DNA from 2 places in the Caballeronia sp. EK genome. Region 2 is predicted to be linked to the other one. Evidence: riboswitches for the same ligand, from Rfam matches in the RefSeq annotation. Region 2 holds a riboswitch; the other holds the start of a gene.

Region 1 (10,757 bases), on a different contig from region 2:
TGCCGGACGGCTTTTATCGCGAAGAAATGGCCAAGCAGGGCGTGACGTTGCCGCCGGCTGGCGAGTACGGCGTCGGCATGATCTTTCTGCCGAAGGAACATGCGTCGCGTCTCGCGTGCGAGCAGGAACTGGAGCGCACGGTCAAGGCCGAAGGCCAGGTGGTGCTCGGCTGGCGTGACGTGCCCGTCGATGCCAACATGCCGATTTCGCCGACCGTGAAGGCGAGCGAGCCGCTGATCCGCCAGATCTTCATCGGCCGCGGCAAGGACATCGTCGTGACGGACGCGCTCGAGCGCAAGCTGTACATCATCCGCAAGACGGCGAGCCATCGCATCCAGGCGCTCAAGCTCAAGCACGGCAAGGAATACTTCGTGCCGTCGATGTCGTCGCGCACCGTCGTCTACAAGGGGCTACTGCTGGCGGGTCAGGTCGGCGTGTACTACCGCGACCTGCAGGACGAGCGTGTCGTATCGGCGCTCGCGCTCGTTCACCAGCGCTTCTCGACCAACACGTTCCCGGCGTGGGAGCTCGCGCACCCGTATCGGATGATCGCGCACAACGGTGAAATCAACACCGTGAAGGGCAACGTCAACTGGCTGAACGCGCGCACCGGCGCAATCGCGTCGTATGTGCTCGGCGACGATCTGCCGAAGCTCTGGCCGCTGATCTATCCGGGCCAGTCGGACACGGCGTCGTTCGACAACTGTCTCGAACTGCTCGTGATGGCCGGCTACCCGCTTGTCCACGCGATGATGATGATGATCCCCGAAGCGTGGGAACAGCACACGCTGATGGACGACAACCGCCGCGCGTTCTACGAATATCACGCCGCGATGATGGAGCCGTGGGACGGTCCCGCCGCGATCGCGTTCACGGACGGCCGCCAGATCGGCGCAACGCTGGACCGTAACGGCCTGCGTCCGGCGCGCTATCTCGTCACCGACGACGATCTCGTGATCCTCGCGTCGGAGTCCGGCGTGCTGCCCATTCCCGAATCGAAGATCGTCAAGAAGTGGCGTCTGCAGCCGGGCAAGATGTTCCTGATCGACATGGAGCAGGGCCGCATCATCGAGGACAAGGAGCTCAAGGACAACCTGTCCAACGCGAAGCCGTACAAGAGCTGGATCGACGCCGTGCGCATCAAGCTCGACGAAATCGAGCCGAAGGCCGAAGACGTCGAAACGCAACGCCGCGAAGCCGCCGCGCTGCTCGATCGCCAGCAGGCGTTCGGCTACACGCAGGAGGACCTCAAGTTCCTGATGGCGCCGATGGCGCAGTCGGGCGAAGAGGCCGTCGGCTCGATGGGCAATGACTCGCCGCTCGCGGTCATGTCCAACAAGAGCAAGACGCTCTACAACTACTTCAAGCAGTTGTTCGCGCAAGTGACGAACCCGCCGATCGACCCGATCCGCGAAAACATGGTGATGTCGCTGAACTCGTTCATCGGTCCGAAGCCGAACCTGCTCGACACGACCAACATCAACCCGACGATGCGCCTCGAAGTGTCGCAGCCCGTGCTCGACTTCAAGGACATCGCGAAGATCCGCGCGATCGACAAGTACACCGGCGGCAAGTTCAGCTCGTACGAACTGAACATCTGCTATCCGGTGGCGTGGGGCAAGGAAGGTATCGAGGCGCGCATCGCGTCGTTGTGCGCGGAAGCGGTCGATGCCGTGAAATCCGGCTACAACATCCTGATCGTGTCCGATCGCAAGATGGACCGCGATAACGTCGGGATTCCGGCGCTGCTCGCCACGTCCGCTATTCACTCGCATCTCGTCGCGCACGGTCTGCGCACGAGCACGGGTCTCGTCGTGGAAACGGGCTCGGCGCGCGAGACGCATCACTTCGCGCTGCTCGCGGGCTACGGCGCGGAAGCCGTTCACCCGTACCTCGCGCTCGAAACGCTCGCCAACATGGCCGATGGCCTGAAGGGCGACCTGTCGGCCGACAAGGTCATCTACAACTTCACGAAGGCGGTCGGCAAGGGCCTGTTGAAGGTCATGTCGAAGATGGGCATTTCGACGTACATGTCCTACACCGGCGCGCAGATTTTCGAAGGCGTCGGCCTGTCGACGGAGCTGGTCGAGAAGTACTTCCGTGGCACGGCGACGAAGGTCGGCGGCATCGGCCTCTTCGAAGTGGCGGAAGAGGCGATCCACCTGCATCGCGACGCATTCGGCGACAACCCGGTCCTCGCGAACATGCTCGACGCGGGCGGCGAGTATGCGTACCGCGTGCGCGGCGAAGAGCACATGTGGACGCCGGACGCGATCGCCAAGCTGCAGCACTCGGCGCGCAGCAACTCGTATCAGACGTACAAGGAATACGCGCACATCATCAACGACCAGACGAAGCGTCACATGACGTTCCGTGGCCTGTTCGAGTTCAAGGTCGAGCCGACGAAGGCGATTCCGCTCGACGAAGTCGAATCGGCGAAGGACATCGTCAAGCGCTTCGCAACGGGCGCGATGTCGCTCGGCTCGATCAGCACGGAAGCGCACGCCACGCTGGCTGTCGCGATGAACCGCATCGGCGGCAAGTCGAACACCGGCGAAGGCGGCGAGGACGAAACGCGTTATTGCAACGAACTGCGCGGCATTCCGATCAAGAACGGCGACACGCTGCAATCGATCATCGGCAAGGAAGTCGTCAGCGACATCCCGCTGAAGGACGGCGATTCGCTGCGCTCGAAGATCAAGCAGGTTGCGTCCGGGCGTTTCGGCGTGACGGCGGAATATCTGTCGTCGGCGGATCAGATCCAGATCAAGATGGCGCAGGGCGCGAAGCCGGGCGAAGGCGGTCAGTTGCCGGGCCACAAGGTTTCCGAGTACATCGGCAAGCTGCGTTATTCGGTGCCGGGCGTCGGCCTGATTTCGCCGCCGCCGCACCACGACATCTATTCGATCGAAGACTTGGCACAGCTCATTCACGATCTGAAGAACGTGAACTCGGCGTCGAGCATTTCGGTGAAGCTGGTGTCGGAAGTCGGTGTCGGCACGGTTGCCGCCGGGGTCGCGAAGGCGAAGGCGGATCACGTCGTGATCGCGGGTCATGACGGCGGCACGGGCGCATCGCCGCTGTCGTCGCTGAAGCACGCGGGCACGCCGTGGGAACTCGGCCTCGCCGAAACCCAGCAGACGCTCGTGCTGAACCGTCTGCGCGGCCGTATCCGCGTGCAGGCCGACGGCCAGATGAAGACCGGCCGCGACGTCGTGATCGGCGCGCTGCTTGGCGCGGACGAATTCGGCTTCGCGACGGCGCCGCTCGTCGTCGAAGGCTGCATCATGATGCGCAAGTGCCATCTGAATACGTGCCCGGTCGGCGTCGCGACGCAGGACCCGGTGCTGCGCGCGAAGTTCTCCGGCCAGCCGGAACACGTCGTCAACTTCTTCTTCTTCGTCGCGGAAGAAGTGCGCGAGATCATGGCGCAGTTCGGCATCCGCAAGTTCGACGATCTCATCGGCCGCGTCGATCTGCTCGACATGAAGAAGGGCATCGAGCACTGGAAGGCGAAGGGTCTCGACTTCTCGCGCATCTTCTATCAGGTGCCGGTTGGCGAAGACGTCGCGCGCAAGCATGTCGACGTGCAGGATCACGGTCTGGACAAGGCGCTCGATCACGTGCTGATCGAGAAGTCGAAGGCGGCGATCGAGAAGGGCGAGCATGTGTCGTTCATCCAGCCGGTGCGCAACGTGAACCGCACGGTCGGCGCGATGCTGTCCGGTCTGATCGCGAAGAAGCACGGTCACGACGGCCTGCCCGACGACTCGATCCACATCCAGTTGAAGGGCACGGCGGGCCAGAGCTTCGGCGCGTTCCTGGCGAAGGGCGTCACGCTGGATCTCGTCGGCGACGGCAACGACTATGTCGGCAAGGGCCTGTCGGGCGGGCGCATCATCATTCGCCCGACCAACGACTTCCGCGGCAAGTCCGAGGAAAACATCATCTGCGGCAACACGGTGATGTACGGCGCGATCGAAGGCGAATCGTATTTCCGCGGCGTCGCGGGCGAGCGCTTCTGCGTGCGTAACTCGGGCGCGACGGCGGTCGTCGAAGGCACCGGCGATCACGGCTGCGAGTACATGACGGGCGGCACGGTGGTCGTGCTCGGCGAGACGGGCCGCAACTTCGCGGCGGGCATGTCGGGCGGCATCGCATTCGTGTACGACCCGGACGGCACGTTCGCCGGCAAGTGCAACAAGTCGATGGTCGCGCTCGATCCGGTGCTGCAGCAGGCCGAACAGGAGCGCACGGTGGATCGCGCGCTGTGGCACACCGGCAAGACCGACGAAGCGCTGCTCAAGGGCCTGATCGAGCGTCACTTCCAGTTCACCGGTTCGCCGCGCGCGAAGTCGCTGCTCGAGAACTGGGACTCGGCTCGCCGCCAGTTCGTCAAGGTGTTCCCGACCGAGTACAAGCGCGCGCTCACCGAGCTCGGCGCGAAGAAGTCGAAGGACGCCATCGCGGCTTAAGGCCCGAATCGCAACGTTTAGAAAGGCTCTCCGGTGCGTGTGCATCGGGGAGCGCGATCCTCACCAAATACAGAGAAAGAAATGGGCAAGGCAACCGGTTTTCTCGAATTCGAACGCCGCCACGAGGCGTACGAAGCACCGCTGACCCGCGTCAAGCATTACAAGGAATTCGTCGCCGCGCTGACGGATGAAGACGCCAAGGTTCAAGGCGCGCGCTGCATGGATTGCGGCATTCCGTTCTGCAACAACGGCTGCCCGGTCAACAACATCATTCCGGACTTCAACGATCTCGTGTTCCAGCAGGACTGGAAGAGCGCGATCAACGTGCTGCACTCGACCAACAACTTCCCCGAATTCACGGGCCGCATCTGTCCGGCACCGTGCGAAGCGGCGTGCACGCTCGGCATCAACGACGATCCGGTCGGCATCAAGTCGATCGAGCACGCGATCATCGACAAGGCATTCACCGAAGGCTGGGTCGTGCCGCAGCCGCCGAAGCACAAGACGGGCAAGAAGGTCGCTGTCGTCGGTTCGGGTCCTGCGGGCCTCGCGGCGGCGCAGCAGCTCGGGCGCGCGGGGCATGAAGTCGTCGTGTTCGAGAAGAACGATCGCATCGGCGGTCTGCTGCGTTACGGCATCCCCGACTTCAAGCTGGAGAAGTGGCTGATCGACCGCCGTATGCGTCAGATGGAAGCCGAAGGCGTGTCGTTCCGCACGAACGTGTTCATCGGCAAGGATCCGTTGCCGGCCTACATCGGCAACACGGCGAAGGAAACGATCACGCCGGACGAGCTGAAGGAACAGTTCGACGCGGTCGTGATCGCGGGCGGCTCGGAAACGCCGCGCGATTTGCCGGTGCCGGGCCGCGAGCTGGAAGGCATCTACTACGCGATGGAATTCCTGCCGCAGCAGAACAAGGTCAACGCCGGCGACAAGCTGACGGATCAACTGCTGGCGAAGGGCAAGCATGTCGTCGTGATCGGCGGCGGCGATACGGGTTCGGACTGTGTGGGCACGTCGAATCGTCATGGCGCGAAGAGCGTGGCGCAGTTCGAACTGCTCGCGCAACCGCCCGAGGAAGAAAACAAGCCGCTCGTGTGGCCGTATTGGCCGATCAAGCTGCGCACGTCGTCGTCGCATGAAGAAGGTTGCGATCGCGACTGGTCGGTGGCGACGAAGCGCTTCGAAGGCAAGAACGGCAAGGTCGAAAAGCTGATCGCGGTGCGCGTCGAGTGGAAGGGCGGCAAGATGCAGGAAGTGCCGAATTCCGAATTCGAACTGAAGGCCGATCTCGTGCTGCTCGCGATGGGTTTCACCCAGCCGGTGTCGCCCGTGCTGGAGGCGTTCGGCGTCGAGAAAGATGCGCGCGGGAACGTGCGCGCGGCGACCGAAGGCGACAAGGCGTATTACACGTCGGCGGACAAGGTGTTCACGGCGGGCGATATGCGCCGTGGTCAGTCGCTGGTCGTCTGGGCGATTCGCGAAGGACGTCAGTGTGCGCGATCGGTGGATGCGTATCTGATGGGGTCGAGCGAGTTGCCGCGGTAGGTCGTCGAGCGACGATGCGAAAAGGCCACGCAGTTGCGTGGCCTTTTTTGTTTTGACTGCGGGCGTGTCAAACCTCCGCCATCGCCCTCTCGATCTCGATCTTGTAATCATGGAACATCGCCACCGACTCGCGATGCGCCACGCTCAGAATCGCCGCCTTCGGCAGCCGCTCCACAAGCGTGTTGTAGATATGCAGTTCGTTTTCCGCGTCGAGCGCGCTGGTGGCTTCATCGAGGAACACGAAGTCCGGCTTGTGCAGCAGCACGCGCGCCGCGGCAAGACGCTGTTGCTCGCCCGGCGACAGACTCCGCGCCCAGTGCGCGCTTTCCTCCAGCCGGTCCGCATACGCTTCGAGATTGCACAGACGCAGCGCTTCGCGCGATTCGTCGTCGCTGAACGTGCCGCCGGGCGACGGATACGACAGCGCCGCGCGCAGCGTCCCGATCGGCAGATAGCTCATTTGCGGGATGAACATCATTTTTGCGTCGACGGGCGCGTCGATGGTGCCGTCGCCGAACGGCCATAAGCCGGCCAGCGCGCGCATCAACGTGCTCTTGCCCGACCCGGACGGCCCGACGACGAGCCAGCGCGAGCCCGGCTCGATCGACACGTTCGCCACGCGCGAGAGCGGCGTGCCGTTGGGCAGCGCGAGCATGAGGCCGTTCGTCGTGAGCGAAGGCGTGCTCGTGTAATGCAGATTGATGCCGCCGTGTTCCGTCGCCGGCGACGTTTCCTCGCGGATATGAGTCGAGCGCATCACGCGTTTGAATTCGCGCAGACGGTTGACGGTAGCGCGCCATTCGACCAACGTCGAATAACTATTGATGAACCATGAAAACGAATCGCTGACCGTGCCGAACGCCGATGAAATCTGCATCAGCACGCCAAACGAAAACGCGCCCGCGAAATAGCGCGGCGCGGCGACCATGATCGGAAAGATGATCGCGATCTGCCCGTAGAAGCTCAGCACGAAGGTCATGCGCTTCGTGTACTTCATGATGAGCCACCAGTTGTCGCGAATGCGCTGGAAGATGGTCTTGGCGTTGGCGGTCTCGGTGGAGATGCCGTCGTAGAACGCGATCTGCTCGGCGTTTTCGCGCACGCGAATCAGCCCGAAGCGAAAATCCGCTTCCACTTTCTGCTGCTGATAGTTGATCGACACGAGCGGATGCCCGACCTTCTGGATGATCAGCGAGCCGAGAATCGCATAGAGCGCGGCGGCCCACACCATGTAGCCCGGAATCGTGATCGGCGTGGCGCCGAGCGAGAACGTGAGCGCGCCCGCGATGGTCCAGAGAATCGTGATGAAGGTGACGAGCGTGACGAGCGTCGAAAGCAGGTCGAGCGACAGCGAAAGCGTGGTGGTGGCGAAGGACTGGAGGTCGTCGGAAATACGCTGGTCGGGGTTGTCGGCGAGGCGATCGCGCTCGATACGGTAGAACGCCTTGTCGCCAAGCCATTGCTCCAGAAACCGGTTGGTGAGCCACTGCCGCCAGCGGAACGCGAGCATCTGCCGCAGATAGCGCCCGTACACCGCGAGCAGGATGTACGCGAACGCGAGGCCCGTGAAGATCAGCAGCAGATGCGGGAAGTCCTTGACGTTCTTGTTCTGCAGCGCGTTGTAGAAGTCGGCGTTCCAGCTGTTGAGCCGGACATTGATCCACACGACCGTCATGTTGATCGCGATGATCGCGACGAGCAGGCCCCACGCGAAACCGCGCTCCTCCGAGACCCAGTAGGGCTTGATGAGGCTCCAGGCCGAGACTTCGTCGGCCTTCTGCTGCGTGCTTTCGGTACGAGTGTTGGTCATGAGCTTCCTGCTGATGCGCCCCGTGGCGCCCGATTGTGACGTCCGCGGCCGGGCCGCGCGCGGCGTTTTCCGGCCCCGTAAATTGTTCCGGGATTCTCTTAACGCTCGCTTAATTTCGTGCGATTGGCCGGCGAACCATGTTCGCGGCATTGTGCCAGAGTGCCGACGCGCGCGATAAAAGGCGGGCAATCCCGGTTTGCAGCGGCTTCGCCTTTCATGTTTTAATGATCCTCGACGAAACAGGGGTGCTTCGCGTGCATCGGCGGCCGGAACGGTCGGCAGCGCGGCGAGGCTGAGAGAGACCCTTTGCACCCGATCCGGGTAATACCGGCGAGGGAAGTTTCCGGAGAACGCGCGAATCCCGCGCCATTCCTCCAGTCTCTTCCAGTATTTTTCTTCCGCCCGGCACGTTTCATCCGATGCCGAGCCGGTCTCTCCGCTGATTTCGTCCTCGTGATGTGGCGTCGCGCCAGCACGGTCGAGATCGCGTACTTCGTCTCCTCGTGCGGTGCAGCGTCACGCCCTTTGGAGACATCGAATTGAACAGGATCGAACAGGGCGCGCCGCGCGGGCAGGACTTCGCCGTCGTCGGCGGTGGCCTCGTCGGACGGCTCGTCGCCTGGCAGCTCGCGGGCGCGGGCCATGACGTCGCGCTCTACGAACGCGGCGATGCGGCGGGAACGCAATCGGCTGCGTGGGTCGCCGCCGCGATGCTCGCGCCGCTCGCCGAAGCGGCGAGCGCGGAGCCGCTCGTGGTCGGCCTCGGCGCGGCGTCGCTCGAACGCTGGCCGCGTCTCATCGAGCAATTGCCTGAGCCGGTCTTCTTTCAGCGCAACGGCACGCTCGTCGTGTGGCACGGTGCGGATCGCGCCGAGGCGCCACTCTTCGAGCGCCGTCTGCGCGCCAATTCGCCTCCCGATCTGCTCGATGGCGGCTTCGTCAAGCTCGCGGGCGCGCAAGTCGCGCAGGCCGAACCCGCGCTCGGAACGCGCTTCGCGCAGGGCTGGCTGCTGCCGAACGAAGGCCAGCTGGATAACCGCCAAGCCCTGAGCGCGCTCGCGGCCGGACTCGCTGCGCGCGGCGTGGGCACGCACTGGAACACGCCGGTCGACGCAATGCCCGACGCCCGCTGGATCATCGATTGTCGTGGTCTGGGCGGAAAGCCCGCGTGGCCCGCGCTGCGCGGCATCCGCGGCGAAGTCGCGCGCGTGCATGCGCCGGGCATCGGGCTTTCGCGGCCGGTGCGGCTGCTGCATCCGCGCTATCCGCTCTATATCGCGCCGAAGGAGAACGATATGTACGTGATCGGCGCGACGGAAGTGGAAGGCGAAGACATGTCGCCCGTCAGCGTGCGCTCGGCGCTCGAACTGCTGAGCGCGGCTTTCGCCGTGCATCCGGGCTTCGGCGAGGCGCGCATCCTCGAACTGAATTCGCATTGCCGGCCGACCTTGCCGGATCATCGGCCGGCAATTGTCTGGGACGGGGCGCGGACCTTGCGCGTGAACGGCCTGTACCGGCACGGTTTCATGATCGCGCCCGAAGTCGCGGATGCCGCGAGCCATCTGGCCGAAGCGCTCGCTTCAGGCGACGTCGCCGATGCCGACACCTTCTCCGATTTCCGCGGCGCCGCGCGCTGGCCCGAACTGCTGCACGGCGAGTTCTCGGTCGCGCCCGCGCTTTCGCATTGAGCAAGAGACAAACGAGATGAACATCCACATCAATCAGCGTGTCTTCGATTTGCCCGACACCGCCACCGTTACCGAAGCGCTCGCCGCGTTCGGCGCGAAGCCGCCGTTCGCGGTTGCGTTGAACGGCCAGTTCGTCGGGCGCGGCGAGCACGCCACGAAAACGCTCGCCGCGGGCGACAAGCTCGACGTCGTGTCGCCCGTCGCGGGCGGCTGAATTCCGAAAAGGATCGAATCATGACCATATCCACCGCCGACGTTCTCACGCTCTACGGCGAGACCTTTCCGAGCCGCGTGCTGCTCGGCACTTCGCGTTATCCGTCGCTGCAATCGCTGTCCGACTCCATCGACGCCGCGCGGCCCGGCATGGTCACGGTCGCGCTGCGCCGCCAGTCGGAAACGGGCGAAGCCGGCTTTTTCGATGTGCTGAAGCGCCACGGCGTCGCGCTGCTTCCCAACACGGCCGGATGTCAGAGCGTCGACGAAGTGCTCACCACCGCCCATATGGCGCGCGAAGTCTTCGAAACGCCGTGGATCAAGCTGGAGCTGATCGGCGACGATTACACGCTGCAGCCCGACCCGATCGGCCTCGTGGAAGCTGCGGCGAAGCTGATCCGCGAAGGCTTCAAGGTGCTGCCGTATTGCACGGAAGACCTCGTGATCGGCAGGCGCCTTCTCGATGCCGGCTGTGAAGCGCTGATGCCGTGGGGCGCGCCGATCGGCACCGGCAAAGGCGTGACCAATCCTTACGGGCTGCGCACGCTGCGCGAGCGGCTGCCGGACGTGCCGCTGATCGTCGATGCCGGTCTCGGTGTGCCGTCGCACGCCTGCCAGGTGATGGAATGGGGCTTCGACGGCGTGCTGCTCAATACGGCCGTATCGCAGGCGACTTTCCCGCCGCAAATGGCGCGGGCCTTTGCGCTGGGCGTCGAGGCGGGGCGCACCGCATTTCTCGCCGGCCCGATGGCCGAGCGCGACAGCGCGCAGGCGAGCACGCCGGTCGTCGGCATGCCGTTCTGGCATCAGGACGGAGGCGCGGCATGAGCTTGCTGAATCGCGAAGTTTTCTGGCCGCCGGCCGACGAACTGATCGAAGTCGCCGAGCGGATTCGCGCGCGTCTGGGCGAATGGCCCGCGGCCGAAACGCGCTGGCGCATCTGCCTGACCGCGGCGGAATCGCCGAAAGCCGGAGATCTGATCGTCGCGGCCGAGTTGCACGACGCGGACAGCGCGCGGCTCC
Region 2 (10,757 bases):
CGACGCGCGTTGACTTGCGACAGTGGGACATGTACAGCCCGCTGCTGTCACTGCCGATGACGTTCGACACGGATGCCGACTCCATCCCGGCCGCGATTCCGTACTTGCACGCGGAACCGCGCGCAGCGCAGCGCTGGTCGAAACGGCTCGCCGGCTTGCAAAACTCGGCACGGCCGCGTATCGGTCTTGTATGGGCCGGCGGCGGGCTGCTGCCGGAAGTGGATGCGAGACGAAGCATGCCGGTCGACAAAATCGACGCGCTCATCTCCTGGCCGCATGCGCTCTGGATCAGTTTGCAGAAGCCTGTGAGCGACGCGAAGAAACTGCAAAGCCGGCAGCGCGCCCATATCGTCGACTGGATGAACGAGATCGACGATTTCGCCGATACCGCCGCGCTCGTCGCATCGCTGGACCTCGTGATCTGTGTGGACACATCCATCGCGCATCTCGCCGGCGCAATGGGCAAGCGCGTATGGCTGCTCAATCGGTATCAGGGCTGCTGGCGCTGGATGCGCGATCGTGAGGATACGCCGTGGTATCCGAACATGCGGATCTTCAACCAGGAAACGTGTGGCGACTGGGACGAAGTGCTGGCACGGGTGCTCGCGGAACTGGAACGGGACGCCTGGCGGTCGTAGTCTCAAATGGCGAACCCGGGCACATCGTTATCGATGTGCCCGGGTCCGAGTGTCATCAGATGGAACTGGCGGAATGCCGCCCGTTCTATCGAACGTGTGCTTACCAGCGGTAGCCCGCCTGAGCCTTGAGGGCGGTCGAACCACCATTTGCCGACGAGACACCGACACCCAGGTTAAGGTTCATCGTCACCTGATAGGCCGCGGCGACGCCGACAGCGGTCGCGCTGCCGTAGTTGCCGACCGCCACGCCGGCCCACTTCTCGCCCGGGTTCAGCACCGGAATGCTCGGGATGGCCAAGGTCGACGCCGCTGCACGATCAGCGTAGCGTTCCATGTCTCGCCGCGTGCTGGCGATCGCCTGATCCGTATAGGCTTTCTCGCCTGCGACGGCCTGATCGGTGTAGGCGTTCGCTTGCGTGATCTTGTCGTTCAACTGATTGACGTTGACCGCGTCGGTGCCTTGCGTGCCGGCCGCGACGTTCGTGATCTGACGCTCGCTGCCTGCCGCGCCGACGGACACCGTATTTGCGCGATCCGCGACGGAGTTCGCACCGAGGGCGACCGAATTGTCGGCGCTGGCGTTCGCGTTCGCACCCATGGCGGTGGCGTGCGTGCCCGATGCCGTGGCGGTTTCACCGGCGTTGCCACTCGCTGCGAAGAGCGAGTCGGAGACGGCAGCGCTGACGACCGGAGCTGCGGCGCGCACGGTCGACTGGAGCATCGCGCTCCGGACAAGCCCGTTGCCGCCCTGGAGAGCCAGGATGTCGGCGGTGTTTTGCGCGACAAGTTGGCCTACTGCGTTCAACTGGTTCATGTTGACAGCGTCGTTGCCGTCGATGCCGTCGGCGACGTTGATAATCCGACGCGTTATCTCGCCGCCAACGCTGAAAACGTTCCCTTGTCCGCCATCACTACTGCCATTGCCGATCGCGACAGAGTCAGTACCTGAAGCAACCGCCCTGAAGCCGATCGCGACTGAACTTTCACCACTCGCATTGGAAGCCCAACCCATCGCTATTCCGCGCTCAGTAGACGAGGCCTCTACGCCCACGGCAATCGCGCCATTGCTCGCGCGCGAATTCGCACCAACGATGACGGCACCTTGAGAAGCTTTCGAGTTTGTGCCGATGACGACGCTGCTGTTTCCGGCTTGCGCGTACTGTCCGATGACAACAGAAGCTTGGGGCGGACCTGATGTATATTCCCAACCGTCTAACGGAAGCGCTTTCACGTTGTTTCCGATCAAAACGGCTCCCCAACCATCGGCATTGACCTGGTGATCGCCGATCATGGTCGCCATTACATCTGTATGGTTGTCGTCGCCATAGATATTCGTACCGTCTCGCGGCACGGGCTCTCCCCAAGGCGACACGCCCAGCGTGTTGTTCCAGCCTGTGATCGTCCCGGCCGAAGCACCGGAACCCGCCAGAACGGCCATGCTGATCAACACCCCCGTCATGACCGGCTTAAACCGAATTTGATTACGCTTCATATATAATTTCCCGATAATAAAATATTTGATGTACATCCCTCGCTGCGTTCGAATTCCGGCCAAGGTTCCCGAACGTAGCCTTCTTTTTCGCTCACGCGAAAATCACTTGCAACACGTGTTATCTCGCTGCCCGCAAATTATTGGCATTCCGCCGTATCACGGATAACGAGACATCAGAATCGCTTTGTTTGATGTTTTCAGGCGTTCGAAGAGTCTTTTATGACGAACGTCCGCCGTAACAATCAGTAATATGATTGTTTGCGGACAGCATTATAGTCAGACGATTGAAGACACTGTTGATTGCACCGCTTTTTGACAAATCACAGCGAGTTAAGCCGTCAACTCATTGCGTCGCTGAGAAAGGGGCTGAAATCGGAAGGCGTATTTAGCGTTGTGCAGTCGACCAGCTCGTCATTAGTGGCTTTTCCATGACGCTCAATGACCTTGATGAAGATGTCCCGGTCGCCGCCGTTAGCGTAAATAGTCGACTTGTCCGACATCGCGCTGACCGTCTGCGCGACTTCTTCCAGTAACCGGGCATTTTCCCGCGTGTTACAAAATCCCGTGACACTCGAATTGAAATGCCAGGGCAAGTGCGAAGACAGGTTGTTCGCTCTGCCGGCCTCAGGCGCGAAAGCCGTTTCGCGTCAGTTCACCACCAGCGCTAAGCCAACCCCCGTCGCCGATAATCAAACCAGAACGAAAGCCCGACCGAAAGCAAAATCACGACCGTCGCGATAACAGTCCATTGCGTGATGATTTCCCCGAGCAGCAACGCCCCCAGCAATACCGCAACGACCGGATTCACATAAAGACAACTCGTCGCGACAATCGTGCTCGTATTCCGAATCAAGAAGTTATACGCGACATAAGCCGCCATCGATCCGATCACCACGAGATAAATAAACGAAAATCCCGCGCCGACGCTCATATGCGTCACTCGCTCCCCCGCCGCCAACGCGATACCCGTCGCAATCAATCCACCGAGCCCGATCTGCAAAGCCGTCGACATCAGAAGATCCGAAGCCTGCGGCAGACGCGTCGCCAGATGCGCGCCGCCCGCCCAGAAAATCGCGGCACACAGAATCGCCAATGTGCCGACGGTCGAACTCGGAGAAGGATCGCCGTGATTCAGCAGCACGATGCCGATGAGTCCCAGCGCCACCGCGAACCATTCACCCCTGGCGACGCCGCGTCCGCTCAACGCGGTGAAGATCGTCGCGAAGAGCGGCACGGTGGCCACCATCACCGCGGCCGTGCCGGTTCCCACCGTGCGCATGCCGTAGGCCATCATCCCGCTCGACAAACCCTCCAGCAATGTGCCGACGATCGCCGCATTGCGCACTTCCCGCGCGCTGGGCCACACCGCCTTGCAATGCACGGCGATCACGAACAGCCCGACACCGGCGCACAGGTTGCGCAAACCGCCGAGCATGAGCGGCGGAAACGACTCGAGCGACAAATAAATCCCGAGATACGTCGAGCCCCACACGAGATAAACGACGGCCAGCGCAAGCGCGACCTGCCCTTTGAACGAGCGCGGCGCGCGAAACGGAAAACGGTCGGGGAAACTGAACGGCAGACGCGGCGGCGGCAAAGCGGACATGCATTACTCCGCGACGGCTGCGCGCCGGACAACTGCAAAAGGAACAGGGAAATACGCTGCGGCGACTACCAGACTGAACGGCATGACGGGACGAAAGAAGTGCGATTGCGCGAGGAGAGACCGCGCGATCCTCGGGAAAACCCCGATAATCCGCGGCGCCCGACATTATGCAGTAAGCACGGAACGCGTTTGCACAACTTTACGAATGGTTGCCAAGACGCCACGCCGCGGTGTAACGTGTCGGCTGCTAACGCGGGGGTCCTGCGTTGCACATCGCGATCTCGATCGGTTTTATCGACGAAATCGCTTCGTGTGGCGTGGGTGAGAAATACCCTTTGAACCTGATCTGGATAATGCCAGCGCAGGGAAGCGTTCGGGTTCCATGGTTTGCAGCATCCAGCCACTTCTTCCGGACCCGTACCTTTCCATCTCGTTCCTCCCTGTTTAGCTCCTGAATCAGCCGAGCTCGACTGCGTTCGTGTGTGCGTCGTCGTGCTTCGGCAATAAACCATCCCTACAGGAGAGACAGCACATGAATGCCAACCCGAAGTTCCTGTCCGAGAACGCCGTCGTCGATGCCGCCGCCATCGCGCCGCTGCCGAACTCGCGCAAGGTCTACGTGACCGGCTCGACGCCCGACATCCGCGTGCCGATGCGCGAGATCACGCAATCGGACACCCCCGACGGCTTCGGGGCGGAGAAGAACCCGCCGGTGTACGTGTACGACACCTCGGGCCCGTACACCGATCCCGACGCGAACATCGACATCCGCGCGGGTCTGCCCGCCGTGCGCGCGCAATGGATTGAAGCACGAGGCGACACCGAACAGCTCGACGGACTGTCGAGCGAATTCGGCCGCGAGCGCGCCGCCGATCCGAAGACGGCCGAACTGCGCTTTCCCGACCTGCATCGTCATCCGCGCCGCGCGCTGGCCGGGAAGAACGTCTCGCAGATGCACTACGCACGGCAAGGCATCATCACGCCCGAGATGGAGTACATCGCGATCCGCGAAAACCAGCGGCGCGCGGAATACCTCGAAAGCCTGAAGCACAGCGGCCCAAACGGCGAAAAGCTCGCCGCGATGATGGGTCGCCAGCATCCCGGACAGGCCTTCGGCGCGGCGGCGTTCGGCAAGGACGCGGCAAAGGAAATCACGCCCGAGTTCGTGCGCGAGGAAGTGGCGCGCGGCCGCGCGATCATCCCGGCAAACATCAATCACCCGGAAAGCGAGCCGATGATCATCGGCCGCAACTTCCTCGTGAAGATCAACGCGAACATCGGCAATTCGGCGGTGACGTCCTCCATCGGCGAGGAAGTCGACAAGATGACCTGGGCGATCCGCTGGGGCGGCGACACGGTGATGGATCTCTCGACGGGCAAGCACATCCACGAAACGCGCGAGTGGATCATCCGCAATTCGCCGGTGCCGATCGGCACGGTGCCGATCTATCAGGCGCTCGAAAAGGTCAACGGCAAGGCCGAGGACCTGACGTGGGAAATCTTCCGCGACACGCTCATCGAGCAGGCGGAACAGGGCGTCGATTACTTCACGATTCACGCGGGCGTGCGCCTGCAATACGTGCCGCTGACCGCCAACCGCATGACGGGCATCGTGTCGCGCGGCGGCTCGATCATGGCGAAGTGGTGCCTCGCACATCACAAGGAAAGCTTCATCTACGAGCACTTCGAAGACATCTGCGAAATCATGAAGCAATACGATGTCTCGTTCTCGCTCGGCGATGGCCTGCGCCCCGGCTCCATCTACGACGCCAACGACGAAGCGCAGCTCGGCGAACTCAAGACGCTCGGCGAACTGACGCAGATCGCGTGGAAGCATGACGTGCAGGTGATGATCGAAGGCCCCGGCCACGTGCCGATGCAGCTCATCAAGGAGAACATGGACCTGCAACTGGAATGGTGCGACGAAGCGCCGTTCTACACGCTCGGGCCGCTCACGACGGACATCGCGCCGGGATACGACCACATCACGTCGGGTATCGGTGCGGCGATGATCGGCTGGTTCGGCACCGCGATGCTCTGCTACGTCACGCCGAAGGAGCACCTCGGCCTGCCGAACAAGGACGACGTCAAGGTAGGCATCATCACCTACAAGCTGGCGGCGCACGCGGCGGATCTGGCGAAGGGTCATCCGGGCGCGCAGGTTCGCGACAACGCGTTGTCGAAAGCGCGCTTCGAGTTCCGCTGGGAGGACCAGTTCAACCTCGGCCTCGATCCCGACAAGGCGCGCGAATTCCACGACGAAACCCTGCCGAAGGATTCGGCCAAGGTCGCGCACTTCTGTTCGATGTGCGGCCCGCATTTCTGCTCGATGAAAATCACGCAGGACGTCCGCGATTTCGCCGCGAAGCAAGGCGTGAGCGAAAACGAGGCGCTCGCGAAGGGCATGGAGACGAAGGCGATCGAGTTCGTCAAGAAGGGCTCGGAGATTTACCAGCCGACTTGATGCTTGTTTCTGGCTGACAACGGCCTGTCGCACAGCGCGTGCGGCAGGCCGTTTTTTTATCGGAATCGGGCGCAAAGCCTTGTCGCGTCTGGATGAGCGGTTCATCGGACGATTCGGGCACTTTTCCTGCTAGAGAAGCGAACGAACCGGCGAAAACATGGCGGCCCTCGTTGGTCGACGCCGAAAACGGTCACTGCGCGGCTCGCGTAGCCGCGTGTGAACCGAAGCCGATTCATCTCATCATCGAATTGGAGAGTCGACATGAAAAACATCAAACAGATCGGCGCCGCTGCAATGGTCATTGCGTTTCTGGGAGGATTGACCGCTTGCGGCGACATGACCACGCGTCAACGGGATACCGCGATCGGCGCAGGCGTGGGCGCGGCCGGCGGAGCGGTGATCGGCGGCAGTGCACTTTCGACGTTGGGCGGCGCTGCAGTCGGCGGCGTCATCGGCAATCAGGTCGGCAAGTAAGGAGGTGGCCGTTTTAGGCGGCGAAGCGTTGCGCTTCGCCGCGTCAAACCGAACCGCTGTTTCATGTTTGTTACAGAAAGGCGTTTCGGTAATGCTTTGTCACATGACATCGGACGCCTGCGCGCCATCGTTCGTCTAAGCTGTTTCTAACGGACCGTTCGATTTTCATCGAGAAGAGTCCGGCAAGCCGTAGCGCAAGGAGCAGCATCATGATTTCCGCCTGTATTCCCGGACCCAGAACGGCCGCCGCCGCGCTCGCCGCCGGGCTGCTTCTCAGCGGGTGCTATTACCCTTACGGGTATCCGGCTTATCCACCCTATCCCGTCACGAGTGCGACCTACGCGCAGCGTGAGTTCGTCGTTCCCGCATCGGGAGCGGCGGTAGCGGCCTCGCCTGCCACGCTGCCGCCGCAGTACGAGTACGCCGTCGGCTCGCCCTATTCCGACTACTACCAGACCTATCCGTACCCTTATCCGTATCCGTACTATCCGTACGCCGGGTATCCGGCGTATTACGGCTATGGATATGGCTACGGCTATCCGGCGGTCTCGATCGGCTTCGGATACTGGGGCGGCGGCGGTTGCTGCTGGGGTCACGGATGGCACGGCGGAGGCTGGCATGGCAACGGCGGATGGCACGGCGGCGGAGGCGGAGGCCGCTGGCACGGTGGCGGCAGCAGCTGGCACGGTGGCGGGGGCGGCGGCCACGGACACTGAGCGCCGTGTCGCGATCGCGTTGGATGACACAGAAAAGCCGTCCGGCGCGCGCCTGCGTAACATAGCTGCAACATTTTCTGATCGACTCGCGGACTTACGCGCACATTACCCAACTGTGCGCCGGGACACTTTCCTTATCCGACAAGGCTTCGGCACATTTCGCCAGACGATTGGCACAGTTCTGGCTACATAGCTCCCCTATTCGACACGTCGCGACGGCGACCCACGCAGCAAACCTCGCGCGCATCGCTGGCGCACTTTCCGTATCGGGGGATCGGACATGATGGCCTTTATATTTTTCCTGCTGTGGATGCTCGCCTCGCTCGGCCTTTTGACCGTGTGGGTGTTCCGCCAGACGCCATCTGTCCGCCATGACGAACGCGCGCCGGACGCGGTCGCCAAGGGCTGACGCCCTCCACTTCCGCGCAACTCCCGCATCGACGACGCGCCCGCAAGCGGCGCGTCCCGTCACGCCGATGCCGCAATGGGCGGGCATTCACGCCTTGACGCAGGCCGTTCGCGCCCTATTCTTAGTGTGCGCGTTATGCGTTTGCTTAAGCCCGCGGCCGGCTACTGCTTAACATCGAACTCCACGCGCATCGCGGCTTCGCTTCGCGCCGCTTCGGCTCATGACAAAGAGAAGGAGACCCGATGTTCCACCAGCTACTCACCCCGATCGCCAATTCCCTGTTCGCATCGTTCATCGTCGCGGCGCTGCCGATCATTCTCGTGCTCGTGCTGCTGGGCTGGGCGCGCCGCCCCGCGTGGCAGGCATCGCTCGCGGGCTTGATACTCGCGCTCGTCATCGCCGTGGCGGGCTGGCATTTCCCGGTCGCGCTCGCGCTCGATTCGGTCGCGGCCGGCGCCGTGTTCGCGCTGTGGCCGGTCATGTGGATCGTCTTCGCCGCGATCCTGCTCTACAACGTCGCGCAACGCTCGGGGCGTTTCGAGGCGTTCCGCCTGTGGATGGTCGATAACCTCCCGAACGACCGGCGCATCGTGCTCGTCGTGATCGGCTTCTCGTTCGGCGCGCTCCTCGAAGGGATCTCGGGTTTCGGCACGCCGATTGCGATCACGAGTTCGCTCTTGATTCTGCTCGGCTTCCCGACGCTCGAAGCGCTCACCTTCACGCTGATCTTCAACACGGCGCCGGTCGCGTTCGGCGCGCTCGGCGTGCCGATCACCGTGCTCGGCGCGGTCACGCACCTGCCGACCGATGCGCTCGCGAAAATGGTCGGCCGCCAGTTGCCGTTCTTCGCGTTCTTCCTGCCGTTTTACGTGATCGGCATTTACGCGGGCTTTCGCAACATGATGCGCGTGTGGCCCGTGCTGCTCGTCTCCGGCGGCGCGTTCGCGCTCACGCAGTTCGTGACGTCGAACTACATCAGCTATGCGCTGACCGACGTGCTTTCGTCGCTCGTCTCGCTGATTCTGACGATCGCGTTCCTGCGCGTGTGGAAGCCCGTCGCCGACGAGCGCTTCGCCGTGAACGTCGAGCGCCTCGGCAATACGGGCGCGACGCTTTCGGGCGGCCACGGCTGGGTGCCGTGGATCGTCGTATCGGTGGTGGTGATCGTGTGGACGGTGCTCAAGATTTTCCTGATCGGCGACGTCAAGGTTCCGTGGCCCGGTCTCGACAAGGCCGTCTACATCACGCTCTATAACCAGCCGTACGGCGCGATCTGGGACTTCCAGCCGCTCGCGACCGGCACCGCGATCCTGGTGGCGTCGATCATCACGGCGCTGCTCGTGAAGCTGCCCGCGCGCGAGTACGGCGCGGCGATCGCGGATACGTGGGTGCAGACGCGCATCGCGATTCTGACGGTCGCGACGATCGTCGGCCTTGCGTATCTGATGAACTATTCGGGCATGAACTACACCCTCGGTCTGGGCGTGGCGTCGGTCGGGCCGTTCTTCCCGCTCGTGTCCGCGTTCCTCGGCTGGGTGGCCGTGTTCCTCTCCGGCAGCGACACGTCGGGCAACGCGTTGTTCGGCAATCTGCAGGTGGTGGCGGCGAATCAGCTGAACCTGAATCCGGTGCTGATGGCGGCGACCAACTCGTCGGGCGGCGTGATGGGCAAGATGATCTCGCCGCAGAACATCTCGACCGGCGTGGCGACGACCGAGCTCAAAGGGAAGGAAGGTGTCGTGTTCGTGCGCACCTTCAAACATTCGATCCTGCTCACGATCGTGCTCGGCGTGCTCGTGTGGCTGCAGCAGAACGTTCTGACGTGGATGATTCCGCCGCACTGAAAACCCGGCGCGCTTCTCCCGCTTCTTGCGCTTTCGTTCGGCGGGCGTTTTATCGGTACGGGCGCGGTGCTAACATGCGCGGACTTTCAATCAGCATCCCGAAGTCCGCCTCGCCATGTCACCCGCCAATCTGCTGCAACTGATCGTGCTCGCCGCCCTGTGGGGCGCATCGTTTCTCTTTATCCGCGTCGGCGTGGCCGAGTTCGGCGTCGCGCCGCTGATGGCCTTGCGCGTGGGCATCGGCGCGGTGTTTCTGGTCGCGATGCTGCTTGCGCGACGCCCGTTCGCCGCCACCGTCAAGACGCTGCGCACGCGCTGGCTTCAGTTGCTGGCCGTCGGCATTCTCAACTCCGCGGCACCGTTCTGTCTTTTCGCGTATGCCGAGCTGACGCTTTCGGCCGGCGCGACGTCCGTCATCAATGCGACGACGCCGCTCTTCGGCGCGCTCGTCGCTTTCCTGTGGCTCCGGGACCGTCTGACGACGGCACGCTCGATCGGCATGGCGATCGGCTTCGCGGGCGTGCTCGTGCTGGTGTGGAATCAGATCGCGCCGGATCACGGCGGGCACGATGCCGCTTTGCCGGTGCAGGGCATGCTGGCGGCGGCTGCGGCGCTCGCGGCATCGGCGCTTTATGGCGTCGCGGGCAACTTCGCGAAGAAGTATCTGATGGACGTCGACGCGATGACCAACGCCGCCGGCAGCATGATCGGCGCGACTCTCACGCTCGCGCCGATCGCGTTTTTCACTTGGCCCGCCGTGCCGGTTTCGGCGCATGCGTGGGGCGCGGTGCTCGCGCTCGGCATCGGCTGCACGGGCATCGCGTACTTCATCTATTTCCATCTGGTCGCGGTCGCGGGGCCCGCCCGCGCGATGACCGTCACCTTCGTCATTCCGCTCTTCGGGATTCTGTGGGGCGCGGTGTTTCTTGGCGAACATGTGTCGGTTGCGATGATCGCGGGGTGTGGGATCGTGCTTGCGGGGACTGCGCTTGCTACCGGTGCCGTGAAGCGTGTTCCGTTCGTTGGGCGGCGTAAGCTTGCGCCTTGAGGTTTTGGGGAACCTTGTGTTCGTGTCGGTCTATTAGCATTGCCCCTGTGCGGGGCGGCAGTCACT

The links. A riboswitch is a leader RNA that binds a small molecule or an ion and turns the genes downstream of it on or off. The one in region 2 is predicted to bind thiamine pyrophosphate.
Region 1: another riboswitch for thiamine pyrophosphate. It lies ahead of IAG25_RS37100 (FAD-dependent oxidoreductase); the one in region 2 lies ahead of thiC (phosphomethylpyrimidine synthase ThiC).

Annotation. Positions count from the first base shown of each region.
Region 1 covers NZ_JACSUE010000023.1:25,852-36,608, reverse strand. The annotation lists gene IAG25_RS37115 (glutamate synthase-related protein) at 1-4,475, shown strand, start outside; gene IAG25_RS37110 (glutamate synthase subunit beta) at 4,557-6,023, shown strand; gene IAG25_RS37105 (ABC transporter ATP-binding protein/permease) at 6,091-7,833, opposite strand; TPP riboswitch at 8,065-8,189, shown strand; gene IAG25_RS37100 (FAD-dependent oxidoreductase) at 8,373-9,521, shown strand; gene thiS (sulfur carrier protein ThiS) at 9,538-9,735, shown strand; gene IAG25_RS37090 (thiazole synthase) at 9,756-10,562, shown strand; gene thiE (thiamine phosphate synthase) at 10,559-10,757, shown strand, end outside.
Region 2 covers NZ_JACSUE010000019.1:28,657-39,413, reverse strand. The annotation lists gene IAG25_RS35230 (tetratricopeptide repeat protein) at 1-638, shown strand, start outside; gene IAG25_RS35225 (YadA family autotransporter adhesin) at 739-2,166, opposite strand; gene IAG25_RS35215 (EamA family transporter) at 2,795-3,736, opposite strand; TPP riboswitch at 3,981-4,122, shown strand; gene thiC (phosphomethylpyrimidine synthase ThiC) at 4,269-6,200, shown strand; gene IAG25_RS35205 (glycine zipper 2TM domain-containing protein) at 6,495-6,674, shown strand; gene IAG25_RS35200 (hypothetical protein) at 6,884-7,390, shown strand; gene IAG25_RS41730 (hypothetical protein) at 7,671-7,799, shown strand; gene IAG25_RS35195 (L-lactate permease) at 8,042-9,643, shown strand; gene IAG25_RS35190 (DMT family transporter) at 9,759-10,691, shown strand.